Linked DNA regions of Parabacteroides chongii. The protein of the gene in region 1 interacts with the protein of each later gene in a pairwise test. Links are inferred from orthologs where the notes say so. Each region holds a gene or a part of one and is shown in the gene's direction. Other genes may lie near its edges. The genes, in order: P3L47_RS03945 and def.

Evidence for each region.
Region 2: the proteins of P3L47_RS03945 (region 1) and def interact in binary tests that used the Escherichia coli proteins (3 or more experiments, as listed by UniProt). The link is inferred for Parabacteroides chongii from one-to-one orthologs.

The regions. Positions count from the first base shown.
Region 1 is NZ_CP120849.1:951,026-967,648, forward strand. What follows is about bases 6,487-9,327. They hold P3L47_RS03945 (aspartate-semialdehyde dehydrogenase), read left to right. Parts: upstream 6,487-7,322; coding sequence 7,323-8,333; downstream 8,334-9,327. Other genes in these bases: P3L47_RS03940 (lamin tail domain-containing protein), read right to left, coding at 6,487-7,191; P3L47_RS03950 (DUF6383 domain-containing protein), read right to left, coding at 8,790-9,327. In the rest of the region: P3L47_RS03910 (fimbrillin family protein), read left to right, coding at 1-709; P3L47_RS03915 (DUF3868 domain-containing protein), read right to left, coding at 1,773-2,303; P3L47_RS03920 (DUF3575 domain-containing protein), read right to left, coding at 2,311-2,871; P3L47_RS03925 (clostripain-related cysteine peptidase), read left to right, coding at 2,992-4,125; P3L47_RS03930 (hypothetical protein), read right to left, coding at 4,176-4,514; P3L47_RS03935 (hypothetical protein), read right to left, coding at 4,518-4,685; more of P3L47_RS03940, read right to left, coding at 4,807-6,486; more of P3L47_RS03950, read right to left, coding at 9,328-12,332; P3L47_RS03955 (RagB/SusD family nutrient uptake outer membrane protein), read right to left, coding at 13,251-15,185; P3L47_RS03960 (TonB-dependent receptor), read right to left, coding at 15,199-16,623.
Region 2 is NZ_CP120849.1:4,180,786-4,190,027, forward strand. Bases 1,780-4,557 are described here. They hold def (peptide deformylase), read left to right. Parts: upstream 1,780-2,778; coding sequence 2,779-3,336; downstream 3,337-4,557. Other genes in these bases: P3L47_RS15600 (undecaprenyl-phosphate glucose phosphotransferase), read left to right, coding at 1,780-2,283; ruvX (Holliday junction resolvase RuvX), read left to right, coding at 2,353-2,775; P3L47_RS15615 (acyl-CoA carboxylase subunit beta), read left to right, coding at 3,356-4,557. Also shown: P3L47_RS15595 (OmpA family protein), read left to right, coding at 1-786; more of P3L47_RS15600, read left to right, coding at 886-1,779; more of P3L47_RS15615, read left to right, coding at 4,558-4,903; P3L47_RS15620 (acyl-CoA carboxylase biotin carboxyl carrier protein subunit), read left to right, coding at 4,933-5,259; P3L47_RS15625 (tetratricopeptide repeat protein), read left to right, coding at 5,485-7,572; thrS (threonine--tRNA ligase), read left to right, coding at 7,729-9,242. UniProt on the Escherichia coli protein: Removes the formyl group from the N-terminal Met of newly synthesized proteins. Requires at least a dipeptide for an efficient rate of reaction. N-terminal L-methionine is a prerequisite for activity but the enzyme has broad specificity at other positions.

The DNA.
Region 1 (16,623 bases):
GCACAAAATCAACGAGGACATCAGCAATACCAGCATACGTAAGGATTTAAACAACAAGCTTTATACCAAATCTTCCAATTCAGAACTAATCACTGACGCCCACGCTCATTACCCTGTGAACCCCGACACCTTACTCAACATTTACGCTTATCACCCTTATACCGAAGCAGCAACTACCGCTCCTTTGAGTATCCCATTCGACCTAAAAAAACAAGACGATATCATGTGGGCAACCCCTGTACTGAATCTTAGTAAAACACAAGGAGATACCCCTGTCAATCTATCTTTCAACCATATCCTATCCGCCATCACTCTTAAATTCAAAAAAGCGGATGATATCAAGGAAGATATGATTCTACAAAGCATTTCGATGGAAAATTATCCCTCCACCATGCAGTTAAACGTACAAACCGGTAAGCTAAGCGCAGTCGCCTCAACAACACCTTACACGCTTATTGACAATCAGAGCGTAGCAATGACACCGACCGAAGTAACAATCGTTACAAACCACCTTCTTTACCCGATAGAGAATCCTGTTTTCATCGTTCGAATGAGTGGCAAGGATTACCGCATCGAATCTAAAAAGGCGTTTGAAGGAGGAAAAAAACAAACCTACTCTTTCACCATACAGGCACAAAATATCAGCATCTCAGGCAGCATCACTCCCTGGCAGGATGGCGGCACAAGCGACGAAACGGTTTATTTCTAAACGATTATTCTTATCCATTCAGAAATCACTATCAGTAGCTACACCGTCATATCCGATTAGGAGACTTTTATTATTACACGAAAAATGAGCCAATTAGCGTCGTTGTCTTGAAGGCTGTAAGCCTGACCCCAAATTAGCCCAGAGTTTTAACTCTAGGTATCAACAGGTTATTCTCTCGTTTTTTAAGTCCTGTAAGGACGAAACAAGGAATACAAACTTCTTGTAACGCCCTTACAGGGCTTAGGGGATAAAACGGGTAAGATATTGATACCCAGTGCTAAAACACTGGGGTAATTTGGCTCGCCCCGACGGGGCTCCTAGTTGCTATAATCATCATACATTAGCGAATTTGAGCAATACACCTTTCAAACAACTAGCGAATTTGAGAATATACCTTTCAACCATTCACCTTTTACATCCATCCTTTGATTATTACCGTCTCACAGGTGAACAGTTGGGGTGAACGGTTTGATAAAAAGGTGAACGGTCACCTCTAAACCGTTCACCTTCTTATAAAACAGTTATCCGGGAACTCAAAACTATCTTTGCAAACGGGCAGCTCAAAACTATTTTCGCACACGGACTACTCAAAACTATCTTTGCACACAGTATCTTTTACTATCAAACCTACTACCAACTAACTCAGTAGTCACGACTTACAGTTCCGCACACCACCATCGTCAAGCTTTGCGACCAAGGCCGTTAAGGTTTGCGACGTCGCTCATCAAGCTTAACGACGGTGGTCGTTAAGCAAAAAGATTATGACCTTTGGCTTAGTCAGTCCGGACTTTCCATGTAGTGATCAATAACATACAGGCTAAACATAAGAAGCCCTAAAAAGACAGAGGTTCGTCTACTTTTTTACATTTGCAGACAACCTATAACAGGATTTTCTTAATACACAGTCAACCAAAATCAGGACGAGATAGGTGAATGGTTTACGCCAACCGTTCACCTTTTTACGAAACCGTTCACCCCGACTATTCACCCATCACTGTTTAATTATCAAAGGATGATTGCGAAAAGGTGAACGATGAACGGTTAAATGCAGTTTTACTATGTATTATTCAGCCATCTGAATATAAAAATGATCGGTCAGGACATTCGTATACGTCTGAACCGGAATATCATCATAATTATTCAACTCACCGATAAGAATCAGTTCAGCGTCTTCCATCCATGGCTGGAAAGAAATCACTTTCTTATAGTTGACCTCCTGCAATAAGGACGGATTACTTTTCAGAACCACATAAGCCTCTCCGTCAGCCACCCGTTTTCCCTCAAAAGCGATGGTACGCTCATACATCTTTTGCTTGTTCGCCCCATTAATACGGACAGGTGCAAAACGGAACGAATGATTGCCGTTACGCAATACCGGAGTCAACACCAACGTCTGATAACGCCCTACCGACAAACCGCTCAGCAAAAGATCCATATCCAGTTTCAACTGGCCGTTCTCTACCTCAGCCTTGTTCTGCTTGATATTGACGAAACCATTGTAAACAGTAGCCTGCGCTTGCGTCTGCGACAGCAACCGGACAGGACACAGCTGCATGATCAACAGAAAAAGAAATATATAGACCGGAGTTTTCATCGTTCACTTATTTAATTATATATACAATACTAACACCGAGTTTGGTCGGTCCGAAGTAGTCATTACGGTATTTATAGGCAGTCTCGCCATTGGAAGGATACGCCGATTTGTCGTATTCGAAATGTACAAAACCGACTCCCGCAGAAAATTCAATGTTCCAATGCGGAGAAAGGTACAACTGATACCCATAAGAAATACCACCGCCATAGCCGTTGCCGTTGTAGGCAAATTTCTTTTTCATCACCGACATGAAGTTTGAATTCGAGATATCGTAATCGATATAAATACCATGAACACCGAAGTAATGCCCGTTAAACTTTTCGTGTAACCAATAACGGGCCTCGGGCTGCACCATCCAATGTTGCCATGACTTGTCACTCGCGATATCCCACCCGTTATAATTTCCGGAGATATCCAATGACCAATGTCGGCTGAAAGCCACTTCGGCACCCAAATTCACTGTTGCAGTTGCATCATACAGGATATTAGACTTGACAGCCACGGTCTGAGCCTTCATTCCCCCACCGAAACAACACAAAAGCAATGCGATGAACAGTATCTTTTTCATATTCGTTTCTTTTTCTCTACATGCTTTAAAATCAATTAGCACACAAAGATAGAAATAAAGAAATATAAATCATTAGATGCAAACAAATTATACGTAACTTTGCAATGAAATAAACAAGACATGAAAATCAAATTTATCATTTATAGTATTCTCTGTGCTTTCTTGCTGGCTAGTTGCGAAAAAGAGGAGATCGATCATCCGACAGGAACACCAAAACGTACGGTACTCGCCTATATGGTTGCCAGTAATCTGGGAGGCTATCTTCGCGCCAATATCACCAAAATGATGACCGTAGCCTCCAACAAAGAACTGAACGGAGGAAATTTGGTTGTCTATTATTCGGAAAATAAAAGCAATTCTTACCTGTTCCAGATAAAAGAAGACAAGAACGGAACAATAGTCACGGACACGATTCGTTTTTATGAAAATCAAAGTGCTATCTCACCGGAGACTATGCATAATGTGATTCAGGAGGTGACCGAATTGTTTCCTGCTGAAAGTTACGGCTTCATTTTATCCAGTCATGGTACATCCTGGTTACCCGGCAATTACAGTTCCTTGCGTTCTTTTGGCGAAGAGAACAAGAAATACATGGAAATAACAGAGATAAACGAAGCTTTGGAAGGTTTTCATTTCGACTTTATGCTGTTCGATGCCTGTTATATGAGCGGCATTGAATGTGCATATGAGCTGAAAGACAAAACGGATTATTTTCTCGGATCGCCAACGGAAGTGCTTGCCCGCGGATTTCCTTATGAGAATTTCCTGCCTGCCTTATTTAAGGAAGAAGCCGACCTGGAGATGGTTGCCAAAAGTTTCTATGACTACTACAACAATAACAGCGGCGGACCATATGGTACGGTTTCTCTGATCAAGTCCAGCGAACTGGACGAGCTGGCTTCGGTTGTCAACGAGATATTGAAAGACAAAACGGAAGAGGATATTTATGCATTGCCTTTGTCGGAAATGCAGATACTGGAATATCTGACGGCAAGCAAGCCGCATATGCTTTATGATTTCGATGATTTTATCCGACATCTGGCTAATAACGAACAGTACGAGCGCTTCAATGCCTGCATGGAGAAAGCTGTTGTCAGTAAATATACCACTCCTTATTCCTATTATGCTGCATTGTATGGAGCGAAGAAAATCGAGCATTATTCCGGTCTGTCTGTCTTCGTTCCCCAACCGTCTCTGACAAAGTTAGCCGATTGGTATAAACAGCTGGCGTGGTATAAAGCCGTTTATGAATAAAAAATTAACCAGTTCTCGTGACAGTACGGGAACTGGCTAATTTCATCTTATTATAGGCTTGCTATATTATTGAGCTTTTTACGAATATCCTCCCATGTTACTTTATTTTGCTTCTTGGAAGCTTCCAACATCTTCTTTTCATAAGCTAACCGAGGTATTTCTTCTTTCGCAAATTCGATCAATAATTCAGTGCCTTTAACTAAATTATCCCAATCTTGCTTACGTTCTTCCGGTGACATTGTGTCTAATTTAGCCTTATGCTCTTCAAAATAAATACGTCGTCCGTCTTCATCAAGATCCATAAAACGTACGAAATCCTCATACATTTCCTGTGTTGGAAACAAACTTCTATATTCCGGATGCGATTCTAAATATTCTTTATTATCCATAAATTACTCCTCCATCTCTTTAACTAAAGCATTATACCAATCAAGAATAACATCTATATTCTTCATTATTAAATCTTTTTCCTGATCAGAATGATCATTCATTTGTCCCGAATAGTTCATGAAAAGACTTTCCAGGAATCCTTTTCTACGTTTAAAATCTTCTTCTTTCATAGGCATTAAAATAATTTTGATTAACGCTCTATGTTTATCGGAGACATTACAAAGATAAAGGTTCCGAACATCTCCAACAAACATAAAACTATTTATTAACGAACAACTTATCCACCTCGTTTTACCGGATAAGGAATACCTGTTTATATCGTTTTACTGTACCGCCGGAATGGTAAACCTCGGCATAAAAGATATAAACACCTGTTGGCAATTTTCTTCCTGCAGACGAGGAACCGTCCCAGGTAAGCTGTCCGGAAAGGCCCAATAGTTCATGGTTGGCAATTTCAGCGACACGCTGTCCGGCCGTATTGAAAACAAAGGCGCGGCAATTGTATCCCGGTTGATCCAGATAATAAGTTATCGAATAATGGTTCGAGCCGGAAACCCATTCCGGAGCTTCTACTCCGGTCGGCTGATCCGGTTCATCCGGATTGGGTATCTTCGACTGGGAGTTTTGATAACCGGGAGTTCCATAACCGGCTGTAGCAGACGCAGAAGTCCAGTTTGCTGCCGATTGTGTTTCAGTTTCGGTATCAATTCGTTCAAGAGCTACACCTTTTTGGTCTTTTATGGAGGAAGCATGCCATTTGGAGGAATAGGAGACTTCATCGATCACTGTTTCATCCTTTGTACGGAATAATACAAGTGTAGAAGATGTATTTGCCAATATAGGAAGTTTGGGGATTTCAAATAAAGACAAGGAAGACAGGATCGTATAGAAATCGGTGACACCTGATTTGTTTTTAGTCAACAGCACATAACCATCCGGTTCAATCATTGAAGCAACAGACGATAAAGGGTAACGGGTATTCAATGTGCCGTCGGCTTTACGGACAGCTACTGATAAGCCGGATAGCGGCAAAGAGCGATCAGAGCGGTTATACAATTCTATATATTCACTGCCACCGGCAAAAGGATTCGGCAGAAGTTCGTTAATAATAAATTCAGACGGTTCAACTATAACGGAAGGATCATCTTCAGAATCATCCGGTTTATCCGGATCGTCAGGATCTTCTGAATGATCGGGCTTGTCGGGATCATCCGGTTCCACAGGTTTTTCCGGCTCGGTCGGTTCTTCTTCTTTACCGGACGAATTAACGGAGCCAGGCGTCCCGCCACGAGGATTGGAAGACAGATGCCAGTCACCGGAAGAGGAACGCTCCCACGATTTGGCAGGGGTAGCCTTGGGGTATTCGTATTGGTCAATAATAGTTCCGGAGGGATCTTTCAGCATCAAGCTTTGTCCTTCATCTCTTAATGGATAATACATACTAACAGGTATAACAATTCCATCTAAATCAAAATCAATTTCTGATCCACTCTTACATAATAATGCATATTTATTCGTTTGCAAATCAATATCCGGCAAAACAAAACATCTTGTTCCACACCAAAGTTCCAGACCTTTAAGAGCAACTGACGACCGAGATGTATTATACAACTCTATATATTCAAAAAATGGACCATCGCCTGGTTTAGCCATAATTTCATTGATTAGAATTGTACCGGAAGGAATCACAGGATCATTACCTTCATCTTCCAATTTAAATTCTTCAGATGCTAAGTTCAATGATTTACCTGACAAATCCGTAAGTCCGGTAAATGAAATAATATAAGATTCTCCAGGAGTCATATCTTTAGGAAAGCCAGCATTCACAACAGCCTTTGTATCACCATATTTTAGGTAATCAGCTTTTCCTATCTCTGATATAAATGAATTAGCATTGGATATATCAACAGGAGATTCGAAATTAAACTGTAATTCTGACAGACTTACTATTTCCACATCAGGAAAAGGCATTTCCACAGATGGGACATCGGGATCATCCGGATCAACAGGTGTTTCATCCGAGTCTGTAATTGTAGGAGTTATTTCATCTGATATTCTTATATTATCCATTAAGAAGTGCTTATTTCGACTTCCTGTATAAATCATATTAATAATGAAATAACCAGACACCGGAGCATTTGCAATTGGATATGTACAAGATCCTTCTTCTTTATAATATTTATCATTAATATTGCGAGAATACATTTTCCAATACTTATTATCTTCTAAAGTTACTTTGATACTAAGGTGAGTTTTACTATCAAGACTACTTTCTTTTCGGTCGAACATATCAACTCCACCATTTCTTCTCAACCCTATTTTCTTTTCAACTTTATCATTCTTTTCTTTTTTACATCCGATCTGTACATAATAGTAAGTTTCCGCATTTTCCATATATAAATAGATACGCATATAATTTTTCTCGCTTGGGACTGTTTTCATCTGTATTTCAAATTCCCATTGCATATTGGGTGTATAAGTAATTAGTCTTTTTAAAGCGGCAACACCACCATACCCTTTCGTAGCATTAAGTTGCAATTGACCATTTACGAGTAGAAAAGAATCACGAGCACCAAGCCATTCTGAAGATAAGACAGGCCCATCAAACGTTTCTGTGAATTGTGCAAATGCACAAACAGGAAGTAATACAAGGAGAAAAAGAATAAATTGTTTCATAGCTATATAGTTTTGTTATAAAATTATCTATCTTTGCGCACTAATAGTTTACAACTATACGCGCGACCCTGATTTTGGATGCGGTAAAGTTATAACATTTTTTTTATATTACAATTTAATTAGTGCTCAAAATGAAAGTAGCAATTGTTGGTGTGAGTGGAGCGGTAGGACAAGAATTCCTGCGCGTACTCGACGAAAGAAACTTCCCGATGGATGAGCTTGTGCTTTTTGGCTCATCGCGTAGTGCCGGACGTGTTTATGACTTCCGTGGTAAACAGTACACCGTTAAGGAGCTTAAGCATAACGACGACTTTAAGGGAATCGATGTTGCTTTTGTTTCGGCCGGTGGCGGTACATCTGTCGAATTTGCAGAAACCATTACAAAACATGGCACCGTGATGATCGACAACTCCAGCGCATTCCGTATGGATAACGATGTACCTTTGGTAGTTCCTGAAGTGAACCCGGAAGATGCACTGAATCGTCCTCGCGGTATCATTGCCAATCCGAACTGTACTACCATCCAGATGGTCGTTGCATTGAAGGCAATCGAAAAGGTATCGCACATCAAGCGTGTACAGGTAGCCACTTATCAGGCAGCCAGCGGTGCAGGTGCAACTGCAATGGCCGAACTGATCAAGCAGTACGAACAACTCTTGAAGGGCGAGGAACCTACAGTAGAAAAATTCGCTTATCAGCTGGCATACAACGTGATCCCTCACGTAGACGTATTCACTGATAACGGTTATACGAAAGAAGAAATGAAGATGTATAACGAAACACGCAAGATCATGCACTCCGATATCGAAGTGAGCGCAACCTGCGTCCGTGTTCCGGTTATGCGTGCTCATAGCGAAGCAACCTGGATCGAAACAGAACGTCCGATCAGCGTAGAAGAAGCCCGCAAGGCTTTCGCAGAGGGTGAAGGTATAATCCTGCAGGACGATCCGGCAAACAAAGACTATCCGATGCCTTTGTTCGTAGCCGACAAAGAACCGGTTTACGTAGGCCGTATCCGCAAGGACATCAGCAACCCGAACGGCTTGACATTTTGGACCGTTAGCGACCAGATCAAGAAAGGCGCTGCCCTGAATGCTGTTCAGATCGCTGAATATCTGCTCAAAGTAAAGAACATAGGATAACAATTTTATAATCTTTCTATATAAAAGGGACGGTCTGTTAGAGGCCGTCCCTTTTTTGTTTTGAAAAAGTGGAATTAGCCGGATTGTCTTCTATAAAAGATAAAATGAGACTTGTTTTATCTTTTATAATCGATAAAATAAGCCTGTTCAATAAAATATTTTGGTGATTTAACAACACACTATTCCATCCGGAGCGATCTGACAATGGAAGTCCTGATCCTACACGAATTACTCAGATATATATACAAAAAGCTCCGATAACCATAGTCACCGGAGCCAATTTTGTATCTGTGTCCTCTCTTCGCAGAGATACTGACAGATGAACTTTATTTTATTACTTTAGTATTAATATCTACCGCCTGTTCCCCCATCGCAGGTTACTTTGCAAGGGCGGTTCACGAACCGCCCCTACGCACGGTAAACAATTTAGAATTTTATTTTCAATTTGTAAATTGCTTATTTTACGATTGCCTTTACAGCAGCTTCGCCTTCAACAGCCACTACTACGATACCTGCCGGAGCAGAGATAGTAACTTCGTTAGAAGAAGCAACAGTGTTAGCAACCTGCTGTCCAAGTACGTTAGTGATCACTACGTTCTTGCCTTCAGCACCCTTAACAACTACAGCACCGTCGATAGTTGAAACACTGATAGCAGAAGCGTCGATAGCTTCGTTGTTTACAGCATCCTGTGTTTCTTCTTCGTTGATACCGAATACATCACCTCTTTCATAAGTCGGAACAACAACTACTGTACCGTTGATCCATTTCAGATAACCTTCGTTGGAAGCTGCTTCTTCGTTCGCCTTCACGTCATCTTTGTCAACTGAAGCGATATAGTTCTTATACTGAGTTTGAATTTTGAAAGTCTTATCGCTTTCGTTAGCAGGATTTACATAACGGAATGCGAACTTAGCAACATTGAAGTCAGGAGTATCCAATTCTAATTTAACTGAATCACCGTTGTTACGGATGATATACAGAGTGTCATTGATATGAATACCATCTACGAATGCTAGCTTAGCCAGGTTTTCACCAGCTTCACCTTCATTGATATAAGGATTGTTATGCAGATGAGTTGCACCGTATACATTAGCTGTATCAATCAGGTTGACCAAATAGCGAGCTGTTACCATACGGTCTGTTCTCGGGTGACCAGGAACTGTACAAGTATCAGGATCGTGAACGTCAGCATTTACAGCCAACAGATACTGCCAGCAAGTATTCGGGTTTTCTTTTGTACCACGGTTGATATAAGCTGTATCAACAAACATAGCCGGGTTGATCTTGTCAAACTGATGAACGTTGTCAATATTCAGGAAGCTCTGAACTTCGTCTTCTACTACAGAGTTCTTGTCAGCCTTTTCATACAATACCTGAGAGTTGTTGTCTGCACGATAAATACTTACGATTTCACCGAAGCCTTTAGCTACTTTGTGATATTCAGGAGCATCCAAAGAAACCAGTTTAAACAAATCATTAGAGTTAATCTGTTCCCAAGATTCTTCCACCTGAATCTGACCTTGCTTAGTTGTTGTTGCACCGAACAATTTCTTGCTCAGATCCAAAGTATAATATTTATTATCTTTAGATATCTTACCAGCTACACCGATGATATTGAATAAGCCGTTTGCTTTTTTCTTCAATACAAAGCTATTATTTGCAGTCAGACCTGCTTCAGAGTTATAGTCTTTAGAATCCGGATCGCAATACATTGCATCTTCATCCAAACCTACTTTATTCTTATCGATATAAGTCATATACTCTTTGTTTCCAGCATTCTGGAATGCATAAGTCGGAACGAACAGAGTATCAGCAACAGCCTTGAAACCTTTCTTATCATAATCATAAGAGTTGCTAATTACAATTGCAGTGTCGCCAGTTGCAACTACACGCCAGTTAACAGAATAATCTTTTTCTTTTGTCAAACCAAGCAAATGCTTACCTGCATGATTTTCTGTTACATAGAAGTCAGTTTCTTCTGTTGAAGCAACAGCCAGTTTATACTGAGTATCTTTGATTTCTGTTTCTTTGTAGTTTGTATAGAAATCAGCAACTGTCAATTTAGGATCAACCGGGTTGATGATAAATGTATCACGTTCTCCAAAGCTGAACATAGCTTCGTTATCATCATAAGAAATAGTATACTTGTTATTAGCTGCATCCAACACATTCAGATACAATGCATCAAATTTAGCAGTTGCTTTAGAACCAGCTTCACGGTTTGTGAAAGTGAACTGTGTTTCAGAATCTTCATCTGACAATGAAACTACCCACTGAGCTTCGGGAACAGCCTGCAAATATCTAGCAGCTTCAACCAATTCAGGAGAATAGTTACCTTCGTTATCCAAACCTAAGACTTTACCATTCTTAGCTTTCAAATTTTTATCTGTTGTAACGAATGTAAGTGTTACATAACGATCACGGAATGGGTTGTTCTTCTTATCGTATGCATTTACTCTTGTATCAGAAGCAATTGCAATATTCAAAACGGTAGGAAGTTCTTCCGTTGTAGTCAAATAGATCTGAGGATTAGTATCTGTTCCAGCTTTTACTGTTGTCAAATAAAGCTTATCATCTCCTATTTGGATAGCTACAATTGATTTTTCGTCAGAATTACCTAATACTGTTACTTTCTCTGCATCATCAATCTTACTTACCAAAGTCAATCTTTCACCAATGCCAGTAACATTTTCCCACTGGGTATCAGCAAAAGCAAGGTACTTATCACCAACTTTTAGATATGTAGAACCACTTTTTGTTTCCAGATAAAGCAATTTGCCAGCCAATACATTTCCATTGTTAATAGTAAGGCTAGTTTCTGCATCAACCGGTCTTGTCAGATTCAGCATAAAGCCATTACCTAACAATGCATTCAAATCGTCTGCATCCCATGCAGTAATAGCAGCATCTGCATCAACGCTACCATCTGCTTTTACCTCTACAGTAATATCCTGATTATCATTAGAAACTGAACCCTTACCAGCTACAACATTCTTGTTACCTACAACAAGAGCAAAGTCTGCAGGAATTGTTGTATTGGAAGTTCCGTTTGCTAGAGCATCAATAACTGTATTAGCATCAGCATTATTTACAGACAGAGCCTGAGTGCTCTTAGTATTATAGTTAGCTGCCATATCAATAACAGCCTGCTGGAATACTTCAATTTCTGCATCTGTAGCATCTTCTGGTAAACTTACCTGAGCACTATAATAATAAGATTCTCCTTTTGATTGACGAACATCTGCATATTCGAATACACTTCCTTCAAAAGTATTTTGAGAAGCGATATCAGCAGCAGCATTAGTCTTACCTGTCAATCCTGTAAAAGTAAGAGCAGTCGACAGATAAGTAGCGTTATCGCCAGTTGTCACTTTCTTTTGAATTGCAAGATTGTTATCTTTGATCTTCAAACCTGCAACATCATTTCCTTTAACAACAATGCCATAAGTCATGACCCCCTCTAAAAGATTAGTGGCTTCTGTTATAGTATTATTAGAAATAGTAGCTTTTTCAACACTTGCATCAAGTACAATACCCGTTTTATTTGCAGTTGGCTGATTATTACATGTATTTACAGTGATAGGAAGATTCTTTACTGTAACATTATCCGCACTAATTTGTAACTGACCGACAATAGCACCATCACCCTCAGCTGTAATTGTTATACCTTCTACATTTACATTTAAGAAGTTTGCACAATTTCGTAGATAACCACTACCTGACCACTTTATGCCATAAGTAGGAAATGTTATTTCTTCGGCAAATACAATCTCATCACCTTTTACAATGCCATCCTCTCCTGTTTTAAATTGCCATACATCAGTATTAGTTTCTTGGCCATTTTGGGCATCCCCTTTCCAATCTGTAACAGTTGTAGTGATGTTATTAAGATCAGAAATACTTTTAATTACGTACTTCTCTGCCCAAGCATCACCACTCCACAGCGAACCGGCAAGCACTAAGCTCGCCGCCATAAGCGTAGAAAACTTTTTGTTCATAATTCTAAAATTTAGTATTAATAATAGTGTTAATGAAATATATGTTCTTCTTATAAATTGTCTCTTCTAAATAGAATGACGAGAATAAACGTTCCTTTTTTCTCGTCATTTTTTGAGGGTTTGTTACCATAAAAGACAATTTCGTACTAACTTTGCTATTCGGTTGATAAGAAAGCATATAGGGAAGAAAAAATTATTTTGAAAAAGATTGGAGGTTTAAAAGAATGTGGTAACTTTGCTGACGAGAAAAAAGGAACGTTTATTCTCGTCACTCGTTTTTCCCTCCATAATTTTTGATTATCAAACTTCTTATTAGATTTATGTTCATTAATAATATAATAATGACATTAATATATGTACGTATGTACATTATTATATAGAAAAGTAAACTTTTCCTATTAGTACGAATTGACCACACACACAACAAGCTTATCAACAAAGAATTACTAACAAACAGAGATGTAATTATATCATCTCACATCTACTTTCATTCTGATCGGATGAAGTGTTCAAACCCTAAGAGAGAACCACTGAAATACTAAAATCTAAACACTGGCGAATTAAGGGCATTTCTCCTATGTTTCAAATACAAAATAATAACTTTACAAAAAAACAGAGCATACTTTACACTTTAGAATACTATAGGTTACAAATAAGGAAGGAGTGCGTTCCTTATTCAAATTATAGGAGAAAATAGCTTAATTATAGGGAGTTTTAGAAGTGAAAGTCCTAAGAATAGTTCTTATATAAAACGGGAAAAAGGGTGACGTCATAAACAATCGCGACGTCACCCTTTCAGATGTTTATCTTCAAAGGACAGATACGGTTTTACACAGGATGATTCCGTAATTATAAATTACAGGCAGGTACCAATTTATCTCGTTGAGCTGCTTTAATAAAATAAAATCACCTTTTACTTTATTTATCTTCCCAGCCTTTCGTCTGAATTAAGTTCGTGTTCAACAATAATTCACCTTTCGGGATAGGCCAGTAGTAACGGTAATCGGACCATGGTAATGTGCCAGTTTGAATATTTATACTTTTCGGATAAAGAATGATGAAACCTTCTTCATCTAAAAAGACATCTTTATTGGCAATTGCCGTCACTGCTGTTTCGCGGATACCGGTTTCCGGATCTACTACCCCATTGTTGTAATCTCCATTATAAAGAGCCTGCATCTCTTCAGTAAATTTTACACCTCTCATCGGAACAGTCAACAGGCCTGCCGCCTTCCAACGCATTAAATCCCAATAACGGAGGTCTTCCTGGGCCATCTCAACACGTCTTTCACGACGTATCTCACGCAATAAGGGGGAAACCGTATAATCCAACTTTTCTCTGTAAATAGCATCCAAGCGAGGGTCTGCCGGAATATTTCCCATATTCAGCTTAGCTGTTGGATATTTCTCGAAGTCGAACCCGGCACGTAGACGCAACTTATTGATAGTTATATCAATATCATTCTGCGAGATTGTGCCCAGTTCACATTTTGCTTCTGCATATATCAGCAGAGCTTCTGCATATCTAAACTCAATAGCCGATTGCGTTGAGCCACTGGCTCTCTGGTAGTTCACCAGGTCCGGTTTCCAATGTTTGATGAATCGGTAGCCAGACTGTTCAGTACCAAGATATTTCAGGTTAGGATAGGTTATTCCATTTTCGTTGATGCCATATACTCCTGTGTTTCTGTTCCAGACGGTGATATATTCTCCCGGTTTACAGATTGTCTGCGACATACGGGGATCGCGATTGTTCAACTCGCTCCATTTTCCATATCCTTCAAACAGCGGGTTTACTTCATAATTACCTTTCGAACCACCGATATAGACAGGACGTCCGTCTTCGCACAGATATTCATCGACCAGACTCTTTTGAGCACAAATACCCATGTGATTATTCTGGTCATAATAACGAAGCAGGTCATTGCCAATCTTATTATCAAAGCTATATTCTACTCCCAAAATGGCCTCCGGATTGGTTCTAATTTCGGTATCAAACTGAGCGAACAGTGCCCAATAAGCATCATCATTTCCATTGGTAAACAATTCATATCGTCCCGATTTAATCAGATAATCGGATGCTTTAACAGCTTCTTCCAACCATACATTAGCAGTGTTCTGCAAATTCAATTCTGTGTGGTATTTCCGGAAAGTTCCTTCATTCAGACAGATTCTTGCTTTCAAAAACTGAGCCATATCCTTGTTTATACGACCTACCGAGTTAGGTGTTGCAACTTCCGGAAACCATTCAATGGCACGGTTTATGCAAAACAACACCGAGTCCATCACCAATTCTCTCGAATCACGCGGCGCGTACAGTTCTTCCGAGTCTATGTTCAAGTCGCGGCTAAGCCAGGGTACATCACTAAAAATCTGTACTTTCTTAAAGTAGTCCCATGCCTTGAAAAAATAAGCTTCAGCAGCATAAGCCTTTTTCTTATCCTCGCTAATAGGCGCTCTGTCGTAGTTTGTCAGGAAATAATTTACGCGACGTAAATCTCCCCAACTCCATCCATTGTAATTATCATTCAAAGGAACGGTATAAGCATTAGTCAGTCTGACGTTCACATTCTGACCGCTACGAACTGCATTATCTGAAAAAGCATCGCCATAAGCAATGTGGCTTCCTCTAAAGTTCAAAGGTGCAACGTATGGATCCTGGTTATGCCCTCGGGCATAGATACGGTACATACCATTGAGATAAAGCTCCAGGTCGGTTTCCGTGTTCCAGAAGTTTTCACTTACTATATCGTCTTTGGGAGGACGGTCCATAAAATCGTCATTACAAGCAAAAAGGCAAAATGACAACGCTGATAAAGCCAGCACTTTTATATTTGAACTATGTTTTCTCATACTATCATATCTTTTAAAATCCAACTTGTACACCTAAAGCAACACTTCTCATCTGAGGATAGGAAGTTGACAGCAAATCCGGGTCGTATACACCGGGTAATTCTGTAATTTCAAACAAGTTAAAGCCTGAAACATAGACTCTGAGTTTACTCATCTTAATCTTGTTCGTGATTTCTGCCGGAACAGTATACCCCAAAATAGCCTGTTTCAAACGTAGATAAGCTCCGTTAAACATGTAAGCCGATTGCGTATACCAGTTCTGCGAACGACGGGCCCCATAAAGCGGATATTTGGCATCCGTCCGTTCCGGTGTCCATGAATTTTCATAAACGGTTTTACTGCCGGGACCATCTTCATCTCCCCAATATGTTTTATCGCTAATCCAGACATCTCTTTTGGCAACTCCCTGGAAGAAGAGATTCAGGTCGAAACCTTTCCATGCAAAATTTGCTGTCAAACCAAACTTCAGGCGTGGTGTATTATTTCCAAGAACTTTCAGGTCGCCATGATCGTCTAATGTATTCATACCTCTGTTTACTTCGCCATCTCCATTGATATCTTTATACATGATATCGCCCGGATAGTAAGCACTATTCGATTCGTGCGGACGATGCAGGTTGTTTCCGTTTACGTCTGTATATTGGATAATCAGGTTGTCAGCAATATCCCCTTCCTGCAGAATGCGATCGGTTTCATATCCCCAGATTTCACCTACTTTCTTTCCTGTATACAAAGAGCCCAAACTACAATTGTCGTTGCCATTGAAGAGAGCGACTTCGGTCTGATAATCGGACAACACAAAGTTCAAATCGTAAAAGAAACCATTTGAAAGGCGATCTTTCCATCCAATGCTCATCTCCCATCCGTGTGTTCTCAGCTTACCGGAGTTCACCATAGGAGCACTGGTTCCGAGCACTGACGGATAAGTTGAACCGTCCATAATGATATCTTTCGTTTCACGTCTGTAGATGTCGAAAGAAAAGTTCAGTCTGTTGGTAAGTAAAGAGATATCCAAACCGCCATTGATAGTAGTAGCCGTTTCCCAGGTAAAATCCGGACTAATCAATCCGGGAGGATTCACCTGATAAGGACGTTGCCCGTTAATCATAGCACTCGACTGACTGGAACCCATTCTGGAATAGAAACCATAGTTGGCCACATTCTGATTGCCGATCGAACCATAGGAAGCTCTTATTTTTAGATTATCCAACCAACTACGCGTATCGGCCATAAAACTTTCTTCCGAAAGACGCCATGCAGCAGAGAAAGATGGAAAAAATTTGAAACGCGAGTCGTGCGGGAATTTAGATGAACCATCATATCTTCCGTTCATTTCAAAAAGATAACGGTCAGAAAAGTTATAGTTAACCCTCATGAATACGCCACGTACAGCCCAATGTTCGTCCACTTCACTTTTCGAAGGATTCATGCCATAGGT
Region 2 (9,242 bases), 3.2 Mb from region 1 along the record:
GCAGCTCATGTAGACTTGTTATGGGATGTTACCAATTTCTGGGGTGTATATAATGAAAAAAGAGTATTCCGTTTGATTCCTTGGGTAGGTTTCGGTTATGCACAGCGTTTCGAAAACCAGGGTCGTGCAAGAACAGAATCTCCTACATTGAATGCAGGTATCCTTACTGCTTTCCGTTTAAGCAAACGTGTTGACTTGAACGTGGAAGTTCAGGGTTCTTTGCTGAACGAACAGTTCAACCGTGTTAATATGTTCCACCTGACTGACGGTATCGCTCAGTTAAGTGCTGGTTTGACATTCAAACTGGGTAAAACTGATTTCGAAGTATTGGAACCGATGGATTACGCATTGTTGAACGACCTGAACAATCAGATCAATTCACTGCGTGCTGCTAATGATGAATTGAGCAAACGTCCGGAATCCTGTCCTGAATGCGAAGAAGTTGTAACGAATGTAGTTAATAACTATGTAGACAATGTAGTTTACTTCCGTCTGAACAGTGCTAAGATCGATAAGAACCAGCAGATCAATATTTACAATACTGCTGAGTTTGTAAAAGAAAACAATGCTCCTATCAAGGTGATCGGTTATGCAGACAAGAAGACAGGAACAAGCTCATATAATATGCAGCTTTCTGAAAAACGTGCAAAAGCTGTAGCTAAAGAGTTAATTGAAAAATATGGTGTTTCTTCTGAACAGATCTCGATCGAATACAGAGGCTCAGACGAACAGCCGTACAGCGAAAACAACTGGAACCGTGTTGTTATCATGCGTGCAAACAATTAATTAATTTCGATTATATCCTAAAAAGGCTGCACATTATGTTGTGCAGCCTTTTTTTTGCACGGAATATTCATTACTTTTGTGGAATTTTAGAACACAGTTATGGAATTCGACAAAAAACATGGTTACCTTATCCAATGGCTGATAGGAATAGGAGATTTGTTAGTATTAAACCTATTGTTCTTCGCTGTTTATAATGGATTAGATATATTATATACAAAAGCGCTGTCTTATAGTTTAAGAGAGGTGGTGCTTTTGTTGAATTTTTGCTATTTCTTTTCTCTTTATTTTGTTCCCATGCAATTGCATGTGGCTGTTGTTTTTATCGATAAAATCGTCCAAAGGGCCTTTGCGCTGGTTTCCATATTGGTATTTTTATTTGCTACCTGTCTGATATTTTTAAATATAGGCGATGCTCTGGCTACTTTCCTGATTGTGTATTATCTTATAACGATTGTCATTTTTGCACTTTGGCGTGTGTTGGTTCGTGTTACGTTGAAGATGTATCGTAGGAAAGGGCATAATTTCAAGAAAATTATTATTGTCGGTGCCGGAAAGAACGGTATGGAATTGTATCGGGTCATGAAAGATGATCTTTCTTATGGATTCCATGTGATGGGTTTTTTCGATGATAATTTATCTTTACAGAGTGTTTTGCCCAATTATTTGGGTATGACTCATGAAGTGGAGGATTATGTACTTGCTAATGATATAGACGAGATTTATTGTACTTTGCCGGGAACACAGGATGAAAAGATCCTGCGGATTATCAATTTTGCGGAAAAGCATATGATTCGCTTTTACATCGTTCCCGAATTTTATAGGAATATCAAGAAGAGTCTTGTGATGGAAATAATGGAGTCTATTCCGTTATTGGCGATTCGTCGCGAACCGTTGCAGGCTGCTTATAATCGTGCATTAAAAAGATCCTTTGATATTGTTTTTTCATTGGGAGTTCTGTTGACTGTTTATCCGGTATTATATATCATTGTCGGAGCATTGATAAAAATAACTTCTCCGGGACCGATCTTTTTTAAACAGAAAAGGACTGGTCTGTACGGGCAGGAGTTTGAGTGCTATAAATTCCGTACTATGCGGGTAAATTCCGATGCGGATAAATTGCAGGCGGTAAAAGACGATCCCCGTAAAACGCGTGTCGGAGACTTTCTGCGCCGTACAAACCTGGATGAATTTCCGCAGTTTATCAATGTACTGAGAGGGGAAATGTCGGTAGTCGGTCCCCGTCCTCATATGCTGAAGCATACCGAACAGTATTCGGCTCTTATCGATAAATATATGGTGCGTCATTTGGTGAAGCCGGGGGTTACAGGATGGGCGCAGGTAACCGGTTATCGCGGAGAAACAAAGACATTGGAACAGATGGAAGGCCGTGTCAAAAGAGATGTGTGGTACATCGAGAACTGGTCGTTTTTCCTGGATCTGAAGATCATTGTGGTGACGGTTTTGAATATGTCGAAAGGAGAAAAGAATGCTTATTAAATTTATAAATTGCACACTTTTTGTGTATTTGTGTAATATAAATCCATATTTGTGCTATCTTTGCAACCGATGGGAAGGATACTAGCAATTGATTATGGTCGGAAACGGACCGGAATAGCAGTTACGGACACCTTGCAAATGATTGCAAACGGGTTGACGACAGTGCCGAGTGGTGAACTTGTTTCCTGGTTGTCAGCTTATGTGTCAAAGGAACCGGTTGAACTGTTTGTGGTCGGCCAGCCGAAACAGATGAATAATGAACCTTCGGAAAATATGAAGTATGTGGAAGCATTCGTTACACATCTGAAACGGACAATTCCGGATATCCCGGTTGAATATTACGATGAACGTTTTACATCTGTCCTGGCGCATAAAGCCATGCTGGACGGAGGTTTGAAGAAGAAAAAAAGACAGGATAAAGGGTTGGTGGATGAAATCAGTGCCGTTATTATCCTGCAATCATATTTAGAAAATAAAAAATATCAGTTATAGTTTATGATTTTACCAGTATATTTATATGGACAGCCCGTATTAAGAAAAGAGGCTGAAGATGTACCCAAAGATTATCCGGATTTAAAGCAGTTAGTAGCAAATATGTTCGACACGATGTATAATGCCGATGGAGTAGGTTTGGCCGCTCCTCAGGTTGGTCTGTCGCTCCGTTTGCTGGTGATCGATGCTGATGTAATGGGAGATGATTTCCCCGAATGCAAAGGTTTCAAGCGTGCCATGATCAATCCGGACATAGTAGAACGTAGTGAAGAAGAAATTTCCATGGAAGAAGGCTGTTTAAGTCTGCCGGGCGTACATGAAAAAGTATCCCGTGCCAGCAAGATCCGTGTGAAATATCTGGATGAAAACCTGGAAGAACATGACGAAGTGGTCGATGGTTTTGCAGCCCGTGTTGTACAGCATGAATGCGAGCACCTGGAAGGTCATGTCTTCATCGACAATGTGTCGGCTATCCGCCGCCAGTTGAATAAAGGAAAACTAAATAGTATTATTAAAGGGACTGCTCGTTGTTCGTACAGAGCAAAAGCTGTCGGTAAATAATAAAAATCTATTAAATAATATGACAGATTTAAGTAAAAACATTCAGGCCCTCAGGGAGAAGAAAGCCGTCGTTGAGATGGGTGGAGGCGAAGCTGCTATCGAAAAGCAGATCGCGATGGGTAAATTGACTGCCCGTGATCGTATTCTTTCCTTGCTGGACAAGAACTCTTTTCATGAGTACGATTTGTTTGTAAAGCATGATGGCCGCGACTTCGGAATGGATAAGAAAGACTTTCCGGGTGATGGTGTAGTTACAGGTACGGGTACTATTTTCGGTGCTCCGGTATGTATCTATGCACAGGACTTCACTGTTGCCGGTGGTTCATTAGGTTTGCAACATGCTCGCAAGATCACAAAGATCATGGATCATGCACTGAAGATGAAATGTCCGATCATCGGTATCAATGACTCGGGTGGTGCACGTATTCAGGAAGGTGTTGGCGCTTTGGCCGGATATGGTGAAATATTCTATAGAAATACAATCGCATCAGGTGTTATCCCTCAGATCTCGTTGATCCTGGGACCGTGTGCCGGTGGTGCCGTTTATTCTCCTGCCTTGACAGACTTCGTGTTCGTGGTAGAAAACATCTCCAAGATGTTCATCACCGGTCCGAATGTGATCAAGACTGTTTTGGGCGAAGACATCTCTATGGAAGACCTGGGTGGTGCCCGTGTTCATGCTGAAACAACAGGTAACGCTCATTTCTATGCCTTGAGCGAACAGGAATGTTTCGAACAGGTTAAACGTCTAGTAAGCTTTATCCCCTGGAACAACCAGCAGCGTGCCAAGACTGTTGAACCGAAAGAGCCGACAGCTATGTTGAACATCGAAGAAGTGGTTCCTGCCGATCCTAAGCAGCCGTACGATGTACGCGATGTGATCAAATGTATTGTCGATGATTCTGACTTCCTCGAAGTTCAGGAATTGTGGGCTGCCAATATCGTAGTCGGCTTTGGCCGTATGGCAGGCGAGACGGTCGGTTTCGTAGCTAACCAACCGATGGTACTGGCGGGTGTATTGGATTGCGACAGTGCCGATAAAGCTGCTCGCTTCATCCGTTTCTGCGACTCATTCAATATTCCTATTATTACATTGGAAGATATGCCGGGTTATCTGCCGGGCGTAGACCAGGAACATGCCGGTGTGATCCGTCACGGAGCGAAGGTACTGTATGCTTATTCTGAAGCTACTGTTCCTAAGATCACAGTGATTTTACGTAAGGCTTACGGTGGTGGTTATATCGCTATGAACTCACGTCACCTGGGTGCTGACTTTATGTTCGCATGGCCGAGTGCAGAGATCGCTGTTATGGGACCGGAAGGTGCAGCAAACATTATCTTCCGTAAGGAAATCATGGAAGCTGAAGACCAGAATGCAATGCGTCAGGAAAAAGTAAAAGAGTATATTGAGAAGTTTGCTAATCCTTATGTGGCTGCTTCAAAAGGATTTATTGATTCTGTTATCGAGCCGAAAGAAACACGCGCGTTGTTGCTCCACGCTCTGAAACTTTCTATTTTGAAAGAGGAATACAGACCGGCTAAAAAGCACGGAATCCCTCCGTTCTAATTAAATCCGTACATATACTTTTTGAAAATATGGAAAATAAAGAAAATGAATATGTAGATTTTGTAGTTACCGCCCGTAAATACAAAACGCTGCTGACAGAGAAATATAAGAACCGTAAGATGTGGCATAAGCCCTTCGTCGGTGATGTGATTTCCAATCTTCCGGGAACCATCGTGAAGATTTATGTGGAGCAGGGCCAGGAAGTTGAAGCCGGCCAGTTGCTTCTCATTCATCAGGCGATGAAGATGTACAACCGGATCGTAGCTCCGATATCCGGAGTGATCACCGAGTTGGAGGTAAAGGAAGGCGATAAGATCACAAAAGATCATTTGATGGTTAAAATACAGCCGAAGTAAGCAACGGCTATATTTGAATAAGTGAAAGGAGCTGCGTCAAAAAAAATTGATGCAGCTCCTTTTCTGTATGATTCTGTATAGACATATCACCTTTTAAGATACTTTTAGCTCCGAACCTTTTAACATTCGTCCGAATTGCTTATTTTTGTTCGCTGAACAAAGAGGGGTGTCGAAAGTCCGTTGAAATCTTTTGACGCACCTCTTTTTAACACTTAAGGCAATCTGATGAAAAAAATAGTTCTTTTTCTGACCTTTATAACATTTTCGTTGGCGATGTCGGCCCAGATCAATACGGACCGTGTGCTGGCTATCGGACGTAATGCATTATATTTTGAAGATTATGTGCTGTCCATACAGTATTTTAATCAGGTGATCAAAGCGAAGCCCTGGATTGCAGAACCCTATTTTTATCGTGCTGTAGCTAAAATTAACCTCGATGACTACAAAGGGGCGGAAGAAGACTGCTCTTTGTGTCTTGAACGGAATCCTTTTTTAGTACAGGCATATTATGCCCGCGGTATTGCTCGCCAGAGTCAGGAGAAATATGCAGACGCGATTGCAGATTATGACAAGGGGCTGGAGTTTAAGCCAGAAGACCGGCAGATGCTTGTCAATAAAGCCGTAGCCAATATCCAGCGGAAAGACTATGACGATGCGGAAAAGACATTCGATGTGCTGATGAAAGCACATCCTAAATATTCTATGAATTACTTGACTCGTGGTGCGATGTACAGCGAGAAGGGTGACACCGTGAAAGCACTTGCCGATTACAATAAGGCGATTGAAATGGATCCTTATTATGCTCCGTCATACGGGAACCGTGCTATTTTGCTTTATCAGACTAATGATCTGGACGGTGCACTGGCCGATTTGAATGAAGCAATCCGTTTGAATACGCGTGAAAGCGGTTATTATATAAACCGTGGTTTGGTACGCTACCAGAAGAACGATCTTCGTGGGGCGATGGACGATTACGACCAGGTAATCAGTATGGATAAAAACAATCTGATAGCCCGTTTCAACCGTGGATTGCTCCGTTACCAGGTAGGTGACAACAACCGTGCCATCGAAGATTTCGATGTGGTTCTTCAGTTGGAACCGGATAACTACATGGCCTATTATAACCGTGCTCTTCTGCGTTTTGAAACAGGTGATTACCGGGGAGCTGTAAGTGATTTCGATGCCGTTTTGGGACAATATCCAAACTTTACTCCGGGGTATTATAGCCGTTCGGAGGCAAAGCGTAAGATGAACGATCAGGTAGGTGCCGACCGTGATTACTGGACTGCCATCGAAATGGAGAACAATGCCAAGAAAGGATCTTCCGGTCAGTCGGGTAACGCTATGGCATCCAACAACACTGATGAAAATACACGTGAGAAATCAGATAAAAATATCAGTAAGTTTAACCGTCTGGTAGTATACGACAAGGATGAAGAACGCAGGAACAAATATCAAAGCGATGTCCGTGGACGTGTGCAGGATCGTAATGTACGTGTAGACCTTGAACCCCAGTTTGTCCTGACTTATTATGAGAAGATAGACCCGGTCAAGAAACTAGTCTATTACGATAAGATGATCGAGGAATATAACGCCCGTATGGTTCTCTCCCGTAAGTTGCGCATCACGAATGAAGAAGCAGCTCTTACCGAAGATCAGATATCCGTGCATTTCTCATCTATCAATGATTATTCATCCAAGATAGAAGCTCAGCCGAACAATGCGGATGCATGGTTTGGACGTGCGGTCGATTATATGTTGGTACAGGACTTTTCCGAAGCTATTAAGGATTTCAACAAGGTAGTGGAACTTGATCCGACCTACACCATGGCTTATTTTAATCGTGCGGTAGTACGCTACAAGCAGTTGGTTTATAATATGTCGCAGGCGACTACTACCGATGATCTGGCTATGTCGATGGGTAGCATGAACTTCAAGATGGGACAGAGTGCTGCACCGAAATCTCCTGTATCCGATCCGACCTCTGCCGAGGTAAAAGATAAGAAGAGAGCTTACGAGCATGAAATGATTACACGCGATTACGATATGGTTATTCGTCTGAATCCGGGTTTTGTATACGCCTATTTCAACCGTGGAAACCTGCGTTGTGTACAGCGTGATTTCCGGGCTGCCATACAGGATTATGACGAGGCTATCAAGCGTGATCCCGATTTCGCGGAAGCCTATTTCAACCGCGGACTGGCCCGCTTGTCTTTGGGAGATGCCAACCAAGGTATTGCCGACTTGAGTAAAGCCGGTGAGCTGGGCATTATTAATGCCTATAGTATCATCAAACGTATGACAAGCAATTGATATAAATCAGATTTTTAGAATCAAAACAGGTATGTTTTCCAACAAAACATGCCTGTTTTGGGTTTAAAGCATATATCTTTTAGGTTAAAAATATCATTTTACGAAAAAGAATGCTAAATTTGCATCCTAATTATAAAGAATTATAGAGAACAGATTATGATAAAGATTACATTTCCGGATAATTCCGTAAGAGAATACGCTGAAGGAACTACTGCCATGCAGATCGCAGAAAGTATCAGTTCCCGTTTAGCTCAGGAAGTTTTGGCCGCAAGTGTGAACGGAGAAACATGGGACCTGTCTCGTCCTATTATGCAGGATTCATCAGTGAAACTGCTGAAGTGGGATGACGAAGAAGGTAAGCATGCATTCTGGCACTCAAGTGCCCACCTGATGGCAGAGGCCCTGCAGGAACTTTATCCAGGTATCAAGTTCGGTATCGGTCCGGCTATCGAAAATGGATTCTACTATGACGTAGATCCGGGTGAAGCTACAATCAAAGAAGGCGACTTTGCTGCTATTGAAGCAAAAATGCTTGAACTGGTAGCCAGAAAAGAAGAAATCAAACGTCAGGATATTTCCAAGGCTGATGCCCTGAAAATGTTCGGTGACAGAGGTGAAGAATATAAAACTGAGTTGATCAGTGAATTGGAAGATGGTAAGATTACCACTTATACACAGGGCTCTTTTACCGATCTGTGCCGTGGTCCTCACTTGCCTAACACATCCTATCTGAAAGCTGTTAAGATTCTGAGCGTAGCCGGTGCTTACTGGCGTGGCGATGAAAAACGTAAACAGCTGGTTCGTTTGTATGGTATCACTTTCCCGAAAAAGAAAATGCTGGATGAATACCTGGCATTGATGGAAGAAGCTAAAAAACGTGACCACCGTAAGATCGGTAAAGAATTGGAATTGTTTACATTCTCTACTGCAGTAGGAGCAGGTCTGCCTTTATGGTTGCCTCGCGGTACTCAGTTGCGTCTGAAATTGGAAGATTTCCTGAAACGTATCCAGAAGAAATACGGTTATCAGCAGGTGATGACTCCGCACATCGGAGGAAAACAGTTGTATGTAACTTCCGGTCACTATGCAAAATACGGTAAGGATTCATTCCAGCCGATCCATACTCCGCAGGAAGGCGAAGAATTTCTGTTGAAACCGATGAACTGTCCTCACCACTGTGAGATCTTCAAGTCGTTCCCGCGTTCATACAAAGACCTGCCTTTGCGTTTTGCTGAGTTCGGAACAGTATATCGTTACGAACAGAGCGGTGAGTTGCACGGTTTGACAAGGGTTCGTGGTTTTACCCAGGATGATGCTCACCTGTTCTGTCGTCCGGATCAGTTGAAAGACGAATTCCTGAAGGTAATGGATATTATCTTTATCATCTTTAAGGCGTTGGATTTCGAAAACTTCGAAGCACAGATTTCCTTGCGTGATAAAGTAAACAGAGATAAATATATCGGTTCGGAAGAAAACTGGGAAAAAGCAGAAACAGCGATCATTGAAGCTTGTCAGGAAAAAGGCCTGAAGGCGAAGATCGAATATGGTGAAGCAGCTTTCTATGGTCCGAAGCTCGACTTTATGGTGAAAGATGCGATCGGTCGCCGTTGGCAGCTGGGAACTATCCAGGTAGACTATAACCTGCCGGAACGTTTCGAACTGGAATATAC